One region of the Streptosporangium sp. NPDC006007 genome, then DNA from elsewhere that is predicted to be linked to it. Evidence: riboswitches for the same ligand, from Rfam matches in the RefSeq annotation. Region 1 holds a riboswitch; the other holds the start of a gene.
What was found. A riboswitch is a leader RNA that binds a small molecule or an ion and turns the genes downstream of it on or off. The one in region 1 is predicted to bind S-adenosylmethionine.
Positions count from the first base shown of each region.

Region 2: another riboswitch for S-adenosylmethionine. It lies ahead of ABZ194_RS27540 (aminotransferase class V-fold PLP-dependent enzyme); the one in region 1 lies ahead of thrC (threonine synthase).

Region 1 is NZ_JBEXUG010000018.1:23,763-29,392, forward strand. It holds gene ABZ194_RS16240 (trehalose-6-phosphate synthase) at 1-245, opposite strand, end outside; gene ABZ194_RS16245 (RNA polymerase sigma factor) at 342-899, shown strand; SAM riboswitch class I at 1,114-1,254, shown strand; gene thrC (threonine synthase) at 1,269-2,567, shown strand; gene ABZ194_RS16255 (MoaD/ThiS family protein) at 2,590-2,865, shown strand; gene ABZ194_RS16260 (cold-shock protein) at 3,232-3,432, shown strand; gene groL (chaperonin GroEL) at 3,751-5,376, shown strand; gene ABZ194_RS16270 (AAA family ATPase) at 5,462-5,630, opposite strand, start outside.
Region 2 is NZ_JBEXUG010000054.1:22,427-28,056, reverse strand. It holds gene ABZ194_RS27545 (cytochrome P450) at 58-1,257, opposite strand; SAM riboswitch class IV at 1,370-1,485, shown strand; gene ABZ194_RS27540 (aminotransferase class V-fold PLP-dependent enzyme) at 1,579-2,835, shown strand; gene ABZ194_RS27535 (NADH-quinone oxidoreductase subunit D) at 2,854-4,053, shown strand; gene ABZ194_RS27530 (acyltransferase) at 4,070-5,206, shown strand; gene ABZ194_RS27525 (DUF3180 domain-containing protein) at 5,255-5,630, opposite strand, start outside.

The DNA.
Region 1 (5,630 bases):
ATCCGCAGCGCCCCGGTGTCGTAACCGGCCTCGTCCAGCCGGCCGCCGGGGGCCAGCCGTACGACGCCGCGGTCACCGTCGGACAGGGCGGCGCAGACCCACAGGATGTCGAGCCCCCTGGCCACCTCGGACAGGCCGGAGACCAGGCCGCCGCCGCCCCGGCGCATGGTCGGCGAGCCGTCCTCGGAGAGGGTGAAGGAGACGGGGCCGCGGTTCGAGGCCACCAGGATCGCGCTCATATGGATCCCCTCGCCTGGGGAGGTGCTTGTCCTGAAGGTTAACCAAACATAACCGGCGACCGTAGGATGTCGGGCGACTGTGACCGCTGATGGGGGCTCGCGATGGCGCTGGACGAGACGACCGAGGAACTGGCGCGCGCGGCAGCCCAAGGCGACCACCGCTCGCTGGGTGAGCTGCTCAAGCGGATCGAGCCCGATGTGCTGCGGCACTGCGGGCGGATCCTCCCCTACCGGCAGGACGCCGAGGAGGCGTCCCAGGACACCCTGCTGGCGGTGGCCCGCAACATCGGCCGCTTCGAGGGGCGGGCCAGGTTCAGCACGTGGCTGCACATCGTGACCGCCAACTGCGCCCGCACCACCTACCGTTCGCTGAAGCGGCGTTCGGCCGAGCAGGCCTCCGACGAGCTGCCGCTGCACAAGCCCGACGTCGCCCGGGTGAGCGTGATCGCCGGTTCCCGGCTGGACCTGCTCGACGCGATGGAGGCGCTGGAGGCCGACAAGCCCGACCTGGCTCAGGCGCTGGTGCTCCGCGACATCTGCCAGCTCGACTACAGCGAGGTGGCCGAGCAGCTCGGCATCCCGCTCGGCACGGCCAAGTCCCGTATCCACCAGGCCCGTAAGTACGTCCAGGGAGCGCTGGGCGACGCCTACGGCTTCTGACCCCGCCGCGCGTGCCGACCGTGCCGTAGCGGTCGCCGATTCACCGGGGTCGGGAGGGCGCTCTCGGTCCAGTGGCTGTTCAACGGCCTGTGGCCCGGGAGGCGCCGTCCGAAAGATAACACGATGCGTCTCGCGGAGTGAGACGACTGGTCAGGACGGCCGCAGGTCGGGGTAGAGTGCATGAGACCTGCGTGTCAGGTCCACAACTGCATATTGCTCATCCAGAGGGGTGGAGGGACCGGCCCTGCGAAGCCCCGGCAACCCTCCCGGTTCAAGACTCGCGATCTGGCGAGGTCGGCCGGGACAGGTGCCAATTCCGGTCTGTGACCAGGGTGGTCGCAGACGAAGATGAGGGAAAGGCCTCGCTTCATGGCGCTCGCGAACACTGAAACCACCGTCCCCCTCGACCAGGCCGGCCACGTCGACGACCCGCGGAGCCCGCGGTTCGGCCCGGCCGTCGCGCTGTCCTGCCGTGAGTGCGGCGCCCGCTCCGAACTCGGCCCCGACTTCGCCTGTGCCGAGTGTTTCGGCCCTCTGGAGGTCGCCTACGACTTCGGCCGGGTGACCCGGGAGCAGATCGCCCGGGGGCCGGCCAGCATCTGGCGTTACCGTTCCCTGCTGCCGGTCCCGGCGGACGTGGCCGCCAAGCCCAACATGGCGCCCGGCTGGACCAGGCTCGTCAACGCCGGCAACCTCGCACGCGAGCTGGGCATCCGCTCGCTGCACGTGAAGGACGACTCCGGCAACCCCACGCACTCCTTCAAGGACCGAGTGGTGGCCATCGCCGTCGAGGCGGCCCGTAACTTCGGTTTCCACACCCTCTCCTGCTCCTCCACCGGCAATCTGGCCGGCGCCGTGACCGCGGCCGCCGCGCGGGCCGGGCTGGACGCCTGTGTGTTCATCCCGTCTGACCTGGAGCAGGCCAAGATCGTCATGGCCTCGGTCTACGGTGGCAGGCTCGTCGGCATCGACGGCAGCTACGACGACGTCAACCGCTTCTGCTCCGAGCTCATCGGCGACGAGCTGGGCGAGAGGTGGGGCTTCGTCAACGTCAACCTCCGGCCCTACTACGCCGAGGGCTCCAAGACGCTGGCCTACGAGATCGCCGAGCAGCTCGGCTGGCGGATCCCCGACCAGATCGTCATCCCGGTCGCCTCGGGCTCCCAGCTCACGAAGATCGACAAGGGGTTCAAGGAGCTGATCGCGCTCGGTCTCGTCGAGGACACGCCGTACCGGATCTTCGGCGCCCAGGCCGAGGGGTGCTCCCCGGTCTCCGCCGCCTACCGGGCCGGCCACGACGTGATCCGCCCGGTCAAGCCCGACACGATCGCCAAGTCGCTCGCGATCGGGAACCCGGCCGACGGTCCCTACGTGCTCGACATCGCCCGGCGCACCGGCGGCGCGGTGGAGGACGTCACGGACACCGAGGTCGTCGAGGCGATCCGGCTGCTGGCCAGGACCGAGGGCATCTTCGCCGAGACCGCCGGTGGCGTCACCGTCGGGGTGCTGCGCAAGCTGGTCGCCTCGGGGCGGCTCGACCCCGACGCCGAGACCGTGGTCCTCAACACCGGCGACGGCCTGAAGACCCTCGACGCGGTGGCCGACCAGGCGCGCCCCACCGCCGTCATCCGGCCGTCTCTTGACGCATTCCGTGCGGCTATCGCCTAGAACTCGTGAAAGGTACTTAATTATGAGCGTTTCTGTGCGGATTCCGACGATTCTCCGTACGTACACCGGCGGCTCCGCCGAGGTCGGCGGAGAGGGCGAGACCCTGCGTGATGTTCTCCGGAAGCTGGACGCCGACTTCCCGGGTATCGGTGCCCGAATTCTTGATGAAACGGGGAAGATTCGTCGTTTTGTCAATGTTTACGTCGGTGATGAGGATGTCCGATTCGCCGACAATCTGGACACGGCCACCCCCGCCGGCGTTCAGGTCTCCATCATCCCGGCGGTCGCCGGAGGCTGACCCCTCCCTGGTCGGATGCCGTCTGCCGTCGGGTCCGTCTCCCATCCCGGCGATCTGTCCCCGTACATCACGTCCGCCACACCCGCACCGGCCCGGCCGCGTGCGGGTGTCGTGTTTTATGACGCAAGCTCATATTTGTTGAGCCGGGACATGGTGCAATATTTAACTAACTAATCGTGATAGCAAAACTCTGCCTGCGTGTTGAATGCGTCCGTAAAGCAGTAGTTTGCTGATTGGCTCTGTTGCCCAATGCTCTATCACAGGTATGGTCGAGGACGATCGACGTAGGCGATGTCTCCGCCTCGGAGATTGAGGACTTCGCGGAGGAATGGGCGGCGTCCTCAAGTCCAGTAAGAGGAGTCGGAAGTGGCGCAAGGCACCGTCAAATGGTTCAACGCGGACAAGGGCTACGGCTTCATCGCGGTAGACGGTGGTAAGGATGTTTTCGTCCATTACTCCGCGATCCTGATGGATGGCTATCGTGCGCTCGAACAGGGCCAGCGGGTCGAGTTCGAGATCACGCAGGGACAGAAGGGCCCCCAGGCGGAATCCGTCAGGGCGGTCTGATTCGTCCGTCAGTTCGTCGGGAAGTGCCGGTGGACCCCACGGCAGCGCAGTCCGTGCGGATCCTCCCGCGCGTCGGCCCGGCTCGTCGTTTCGATCGGCGGGCCGGGCCTTCGTCTAGGCTGGGGCCAGGTCAGGGGGACTCTGGCTTGCACTCGGCAGGGGGGAGTGCTAAACAGTTGCTTAGCACTCTCCATTGGTGAGTGCCAAACCCTGGATCGAGACGATGGGGTCCGCCGAACGGAGTCGCGGACCCGTATGCCGTCGCGGGCGTCGGCTCGATCTGGTGCAAGCCACCCTGTGTTTGGGAGGTCTAGCCGTATGGCAGCCAAGATGATCGCGTTTGACGAGGACGCCCGGCGCGGTCTCGAGCGTGGTATGAACCAGCTCGCGGACGCCGTCAAGGTGACCCTCGGCCCCAAGGGCCGTAACGTCGTGCTGGAGAAGAAGTGGGGCGCTCCCACGATCACCAACGACGGTGTCTCCATCGCCAAGGAGATCGAGCTTGAGGACCCGTGGGAGAAGATCGGGGCCGAGCTCGTCAAGGAAGTCGCCAAGAAGACCGACGACGTAGCCGGTGACGGCACCACCACCGCCACCGTGCTCGCCCAGGCCCTGGTGCGTGAGGGCCTCCGCAACGTGGCCGCCGGCGCCAACCCGATGTCCCTGAAGAAGGGCATCGAGGCCGCCGTGGAGCGCGTCTCGGAGGAGCTCTCCAAGCTGGCCAAGGACGTGGAGACGAAGGCGCAGATCGCCTCCACCGCCTCCATCTCCGCGGGCGACCCGCAGATCGGCGAGATGATCGCCGAGGCGATGGACAAGGTCGGCAAGGAAGGTGTCATCACCGTCGAGGAGAGCAACACCTTCGGCCTGGAGCTTGAGCTCACCGAGGGCATGCGCTTCGACAAGGGCTACATCTCGCCCTATTTCGTGACCGACCCGGAGCGTATGGAGGCCGTCCTCGACGACCCGTACATCCTCGTCGTCAACTCCAAGATCTCCGCCAACAAGGACCTGCTCCCGGTCCTCGACAAGGTCGTGCAGGCCGGCAAGCCGCTGCTGATCATCGCCGAGGACATCGAGGGCGAGGCCCTGGCCACCCTGGTCGTCAACAAGATCCGTGGCCTGTTCCGCTCGGTCGCGGTCAAGGCCCCGGGCTTCGGTGACCGCCGTAAGGCCATGCTGGGCGACATCGCCATCCTGACCGGCGCCCAGGTCATCAGCGAGGACCTCGGCCTCAAGCTGGAGTCCACCACGCTGGACCAGCTCGGCCGCGCCCGCCAGATCATCGTCACCAAGGACGAGACCACCATCGTCGACGGTGCCGGTGACGCCGAGCAGATCGCCGGCCGGGTCAACCAGATCCGCGCCGAGATCGAGAACACCGACTCCGACTACGACCGCGAGAAGCTCCAGGAGCGTCTCGCCAAGCTGGCCGGCGGCGTCGCCGTCATCAAGGCCGGCGCGGCGACCGAGGTCGAGCTCAAGGAGCGCAAGCACCGCATCGAGGACGCCGTCCGTAACGCGAAGGCGGCCGTCGAGGAGGGCATCGTCCCCGGTGGTGGCGTGGCCCTGCTGCAGGCCGGCGCCAAGGCGTTCGACAAGCTGGAGCTCCCCGGCGACGAGGCCACCGGTGCCGCGATCGTGCGCAAGGCTCTTGAGGAGCCGCTGAAGCAGATCGCCGTCAACGCCGGCCTTGAGGGCGGCGTCGTGGTGGAGAAGGTGCGCAACCTCACCCCGGGTGAGGGTCTGAACGCCGCCACCGGTGAGTACGTCAACATGTTCGAGGCGGGCATCATCGACCCGGCCAAGGTGACTCGTTCCGCTCTGCAGAACGCGGCGTCCATCGCGGCGCTGTTCCTCACCACCGAGGCCGTCATCGCCGAGAAGCCCGAGAAGGCCGGTGCCGCTCCCGCGATGCCGGGCGGCGGCGACATGGACTTCTAAGTCCTGACGCTTTCACGGAAGAGGCGGCCCCGAGGTGCGGGGGCCGCCTCTTCTGGCGTCCGCGGTGTTCTCCGGCGGAGCCCGGTCAGCGCAGCCGCGCGGGCAGCTCCCGGGTGTGCAGGACGGTCAGCGAGGTGACCGCGCGGGTCAGGACCACGTAGAGCCGGGCCAGGCCGCGTGGCTCGGCGTCCACGATGTCGGCCGGCTCGACCACGATGACGTGGTCGTACTCCAGGCCCTTGGCCAGGGTCGCC
Region 2 (5,630 bases), on a different contig from region 1:
CGGAAGCTGTCATCAGGCCGACCTCGTCGGTGTGTCCCGCCCCCTTGCCCGTTCCGGTCAGACGCGGACCTCAAGGGCGGTCAGGCCGCGGATGACGTAGCCGGGGCCCCAGGCGGGTTCGGTGGCGAGTTCGAGTTTGGGTGCCTTGCGGAGCAGGGCGCCGAAGGACTCCATCAGCTCGACCCTGGCCAGCGGAGCGCCCAGGCAGAAGTGGATACCGGCGCCGAAGGAGATGTGGGGGTTGTCCACCCGGCCGACGTCCAGGCGGTCGGGGTCGGCGAACACCTCGGGGTCGCGGTTGGCCGATCCGAAGAGCAGCGCCACCTCGGTGCCCCGGGGAATGTCGACACCGCCCACCGAGATGTCCTCCAGAACCCAGCGCTCGAACATCTGCAGCGGGGTGTCCCAGCGCATCAGCTCCTCGATCGCGGTGGGCAGCAGGCCGTGGTCGGCGCGGAGCCGTTCCAGCTCGGCCGGGTTGCGGAAGAGCGACCACCAGCCGTTGCCGGTGACGTTGACGGTGGCCTCGTGCCCGGCGTTCAGCAGCAGCACGCAGGTGCCGACCAGCTCCTCCTCGGTGAGCTTGTCGCCCTCGTCGGCGACCAGGGCCAGCGCGCTGATCAGGTCGTCGCCGGGGTCGGCCCTGCGGGCGCGCGCCAGGCCGAGGAGGTAGTCCGAGAACTCCTGGGCGGCGCGCACGGCGGTGTGCTGGGCCTCGATGGAGGGCTTGAGCTCGTACATTCCGCAGATATCGGCTGACCAGGGCCGGAGCAGGTGCCGGTCGGCCTCGGGCACGCCGAGCATCTCGGCGATCACGGTCACCGGGAGCGGCTCGGCCACCTCGGCGATGAGGTCTCCGCCGCCGCGCTCGACGAACGCGTCCACCAGCTCCCCGGCGATCTGTGCGACCTTGGGGCGGAGCGCCTCGACCATGCGCGGGGTGAACGCCTTGGAGACCAGGCGCCGGAGCCGGGTGTGGACGGGCGGCTCGACGTCCAGCATCCCGGCCCTGACCACCCGCCAGAACAGATCCTGGAACTCGGGGTCGTCCGGGTGGCCGAACTCGGCGTGGGTGGCCACGTGCAGGTAGGAGCGGCCGAGTCTGCGGTCGCGGAGCAGCGCGTTGACGTCGGCGTGCCGGGCGACCAGCCACTGACCGGTCGGCTCGAAGAAGCTGACCGGCCGCTGCCGCCTCAGCTCCGTGTAGACGTCGTAGGGATGGGCGACGAATTCCGGATTCCAAGGATCAAAGTGCACACATGCATGGTAATAGCGCTTGCACCGTCAACGACCCTGATCACGGTCAGCCTGCTCCGCCCCCTGTCGACTTGCGGAGTCCTGGCGGGGGTCGGTTATAGTTCCCCCCGTAGGTCATGAGTGCCAGTGACAAGCCCCGGCTCGCTGGCCGGCAACCCTCGCGTCCGCGGCGGGGTGCCCCGGGTGAGGACCTGGTCCGGCACGGAGCGTGCCGGGCAAGCGCGGGCTCCACGCACCAACGCCACGGTTGGGGTCCGATGACCTCGAAGGAGAGTTGGCGTGTCCGCACTGACGATCTTCACCCCCGCCGTTCCCGCCGCCGTGACCGTCCCGGCGAGCCGCGCCTCGCAAGACCGTCGGATCCCCGCCGTGCTCGGCTCGGACCTGGAGGTCCCGATCAAGGGCGGCAGGCTGATCCCGTACGCCAACCTCGACTACGCCGCCAGCGCCCCCTGTCTGGAGCCGGTGAGCGCCGCCGTCGCCGCCGCGCTCCCGGCCTACTCCAGCGTCCACCGCGGCGCGGGATACGCCTCGCAGCTGACCACCGCCCGCTACGAGCAGGCCAGGCACACGGTCCGCGCCTTCACCGGGTCCCGCCCCGACGACGCGGTGATCTTCACCCGGAACACCACCGACGCCACCAACCTGCTGGCCCGCAGCCTGCCCGAGGGGACCACCGTCGTGGTCTTCGACACCGAGCACCACGCCTCGCTCCTGCCGTGGGCCAACGCGGTACGGCTCGCGATCCCCGCCTTCCCCGGCGAGGCCGTCCGCGCCGCGGACGAGGCCCTGGCCGAGATCGACGGCCCCAAGCTGCTGGTGGTGACCGCCGCCTCCAACGTCACCGGCGAGCTGTGGCCGATCGCCGCCCTGGCCCACATCGCCCACCGCCACGGCGCCCGCGTCCTCGTCGACGCCGCCCAGCTCGTCCCGCACCGCCGTCTCAACCTGACCGCGCTCGGCCTGGACTACGTGGTCTTCTCCGGTCACAAGCTCTACGCCCCGTTCGGGGCCGGGGCGCTGATCGGCCGCGCCGACTGGCTGTCGCGGGCCGAGCCGTACCTGAGGGGTGGCGGCGCGGTGCGGGCGGTGAACGACGACGGCGTCCACTGGCACGAGGACCCCGAGGCCCGTCACGAGGCCGGTACGCCGAACGTGCTCGGCGCGATCGCGCTGGCCGCCGCCTGCGACGCGCTGACCTCGACCGGCTGGTCCGTGCTGGTGGACGAGGAGGAGCGCCTTCTCGGCCGGCTGCGCGCCGGTCTCGCCGGGATCGAGGGGGTTCACGAGCTCTCGCTCTGGGGTCCGGACCACGCGCGCATCGGCATCGTCTCCTTCGTGGTGGACGGCTTCACCGCCCGTGAGGTCGCCGAGGCCCTGTCCGGTGAGTACGGCATCGGCGTCCGCGACGGCAAGTTCTGCGCCCACCCCTTCGTCCGCCACCTGCTGGGCACGGGGAACGGCGGCTGCGAGGACGCCACCGCCTCGGCCGTCCGGGCCTCCATCGGCATCGGCACCACCTCCGAGCACGTCGACCGTCTGATCACGGCTCTGCGGGATCTCGTCTCGCGCGTCTGACGTGGCAGCATGGGGCCTATGACTGAGCCTCGTGCCCAGGGCGCGCCGCCCCGGGAAGTGAACGTGGGGATCGGGGCCGGAGCGGACGCCGTGGCGGGCGCGCGCGGCAAGGAGCTCGCGACCGAGGACATGATCCTCAACATCGGGCCGCAGCACCCGTCCACCCACGGGGTGCTGCGGTTGCGGCTCACCCTGGACGGGGAGCGGATCGCCTCGGCCGAGCCGATCGTGGGCTACATGCACCGCGGCGCGGAGAAGCTGTTCGAGGTCCGCGACTACCGGCAGATCATCGTGCTGGCCAACCGGCACGACTGGCTGTCGGCGTTCGCCAACGAGCTGGGCGTGGTGCTCGCGGTGGAGCGGATGCTCGGCATGGAGGTGCCGGTCAGGGCGGTCTGGACGCGCACGCTGCTGGCCGAGCTGAACCGGGTGCTCAGCCACCTGATGTTCCTCGGCTCCTATCCGCTGGAGCTCGGCGCGATCACGCCCGTCTTCTACGCGTTCCGGGAGCGCGAGACCCTCCAGGCGGTGATGGAGGAGATCTCCGGCGGGCGGATGCACTACATGTTCAACCGGGTCGGCGGCCTCAAGGAGGACATGCCGCTGGGATGGCTGGGGCGGGTCTCCCGCGCCGTCTCGGACGTGCGGCGGCGCCTGCCCGACATCGAGCACCTGATCGCCGGCAACGAGATCTTCCTGGCTCGCACGGTCGGGGTGGGGGTGCTGGACCGCGAGACGATCATGCAGTACGGCGTGAGCGGCCCGATCGCCCGCGCCGCCGGGGTCGACCTCGACCTGCGCAGGGACGACCCCTACCTGGCCTACGGCGAGCTGCCGGTCCGGGTCGTCACCCGGTCGGCCGGAGACTGCAACGCCCGGTTCGAGGTGCTGCTGGAGCAGGTCAAGGTCTCCCTGGACCTGGCCGACGCCTGCCTGGAACGGCTCCGCGAGTTGCCCCGGGGGCCGATCAACCAGCGCCTCCCCAAGGTGCTGAAGGTTCCCGAGGGCCACACCTACGCCTGGACCGAGAATCCGCTGGGTGTCAACGGCTACTATCTGGTCTCCCGCGGCGAGAAGACCCCGTGGCGGCTGAAACTCCGCTCGGCGTCCTACAACAACGTCCAGGTGCTCCGCGAGATGTTGCCGGGCAACCTGGTCTCCGACATGGTGGCCATTCTCGGTTCGATGTTCTTCGTCGTGGGCGACATCGACAAGTGACCCGCCGGAGGGCAGCATGATCGAGCACGGCGCGAAGACGGTGCCCCGCGCGGGGGACGGGCGGCGGGACAGGTACGTCGACTGGCTCCGCGCGATCAGCCTGACCGTGGTGGTGCTCTGGCACTGGGCGTTCACGATCCTGCGCTGGGGGGCGGACGGCCCCTCGCCGACGAGCCCGCTGGGCTTCACCTCGGGGCTATGGATCCTCACCTGGCTGTTCCAGGTGTTGCCGATCTTCTTCTACGTGGGCGGGTACGTCCACCTGCTCTCGTGGAACCGGGCCTGTGAGCGCGGGATCGGCATCGGGAGCTTCGTGTGGCGGCGCATCCGGAGCCTGTCGATCCCGACGCTGGCGCTGGCCGGGGCGTGGGTCGCGGTGGGCGGGATCGTCCGATGGGTGTTCGAGATCGACTGGATCGACCGGGTCGTGCTGCTCGTGCTCAGCCCGCTCTGGTTCATCGGCGTCTACCTCATGCTCATCGCCCTGCTCCCCGTCATGCTCTGGCTGCACCGGCGCTTCGACGTGCTGGTCCTCATCTGGCTCGGCGGCGCGGCCCTGACCGTCGACGTGCTGCGGCTGCGGTACGGCTACGAGGCCGCCGGCTGGCTCAACATGGTGCTGGTCTGGGGGCTGGCGCACCAGGCGGGATTCTTCTACGAGCGGATGGTGGCGCTGCCCCGCCGCCTGGACGTCGCCACCCTGTGGACCGGCCTGTTCGCGCTCTTCGGCCTGGTCTACTCGGGGATCTACCCGGGCTCGATGGTGGGGGTGCCCGGCGACAAGCTGTCCAACATGGCGCCGCCGACCTTCGTCATCGTGGCACTGCTGATCTTCCAGATCGGCCTGGTGGAGGTGGTGCGGCCGTTCATGGAGCGCCTGCTGGAGCGTTCCGGATGGCAGCGGGCCAACGAGACGATCAACAGGTTCGCGCTGCCGCTGTTCCTGTTCCACACCACCGGCATGGCGGTCTGGGTGGGACTGGCCTGGCTGGTGTCCGGCGGCCCGCCGGGCGCGCGGATCCCGCCCGACCTGTTCTGGTGGCTGGAGCGCCCGCTGGCCGTCGTGGGACCGCTGCTCTGCACCCTGCCGTTCCTGCTGGTCTTCGGCCGGAGACGGGTGCTCACCGGAAACGGGTCCGGGAACGCCCTCTGACCGGACGCCCCGGCGGACGGGCGTGCCACCCCTCGGCGGGCCGGGGGGTCAGTGGTCCTCCTCGGAGTCCTTGGGCACCTTGCAGCAGTACTCCAGATAGACGGCCGCGCAGATCAGGATCACGCAGGCGATGAAGGAGCCGCCGGCGATCAGGAAGTCCCGGCGGGGCACGCCGCGCTCCAGCAGGTCGGCGGTGTAGAGGGTGAACCCGGCGAAGATCCCCGCGAAGATCGCCCCCGCGTACGCGGACGCCTTGGCCAGGGCCACGAGGCGGGCCACGGCCAGCGGCTCGACCGGCTTGGTGTCGGGCCTGCGCTCGATCCTCGCCTTCGTCATCCACCCGCTGTACACCTCGCCGAGCGCGAGCAGGAACACCGTCGGGATCGCGGTCCACGGTACGGCGGGCAACGACGAGTAGAACGGG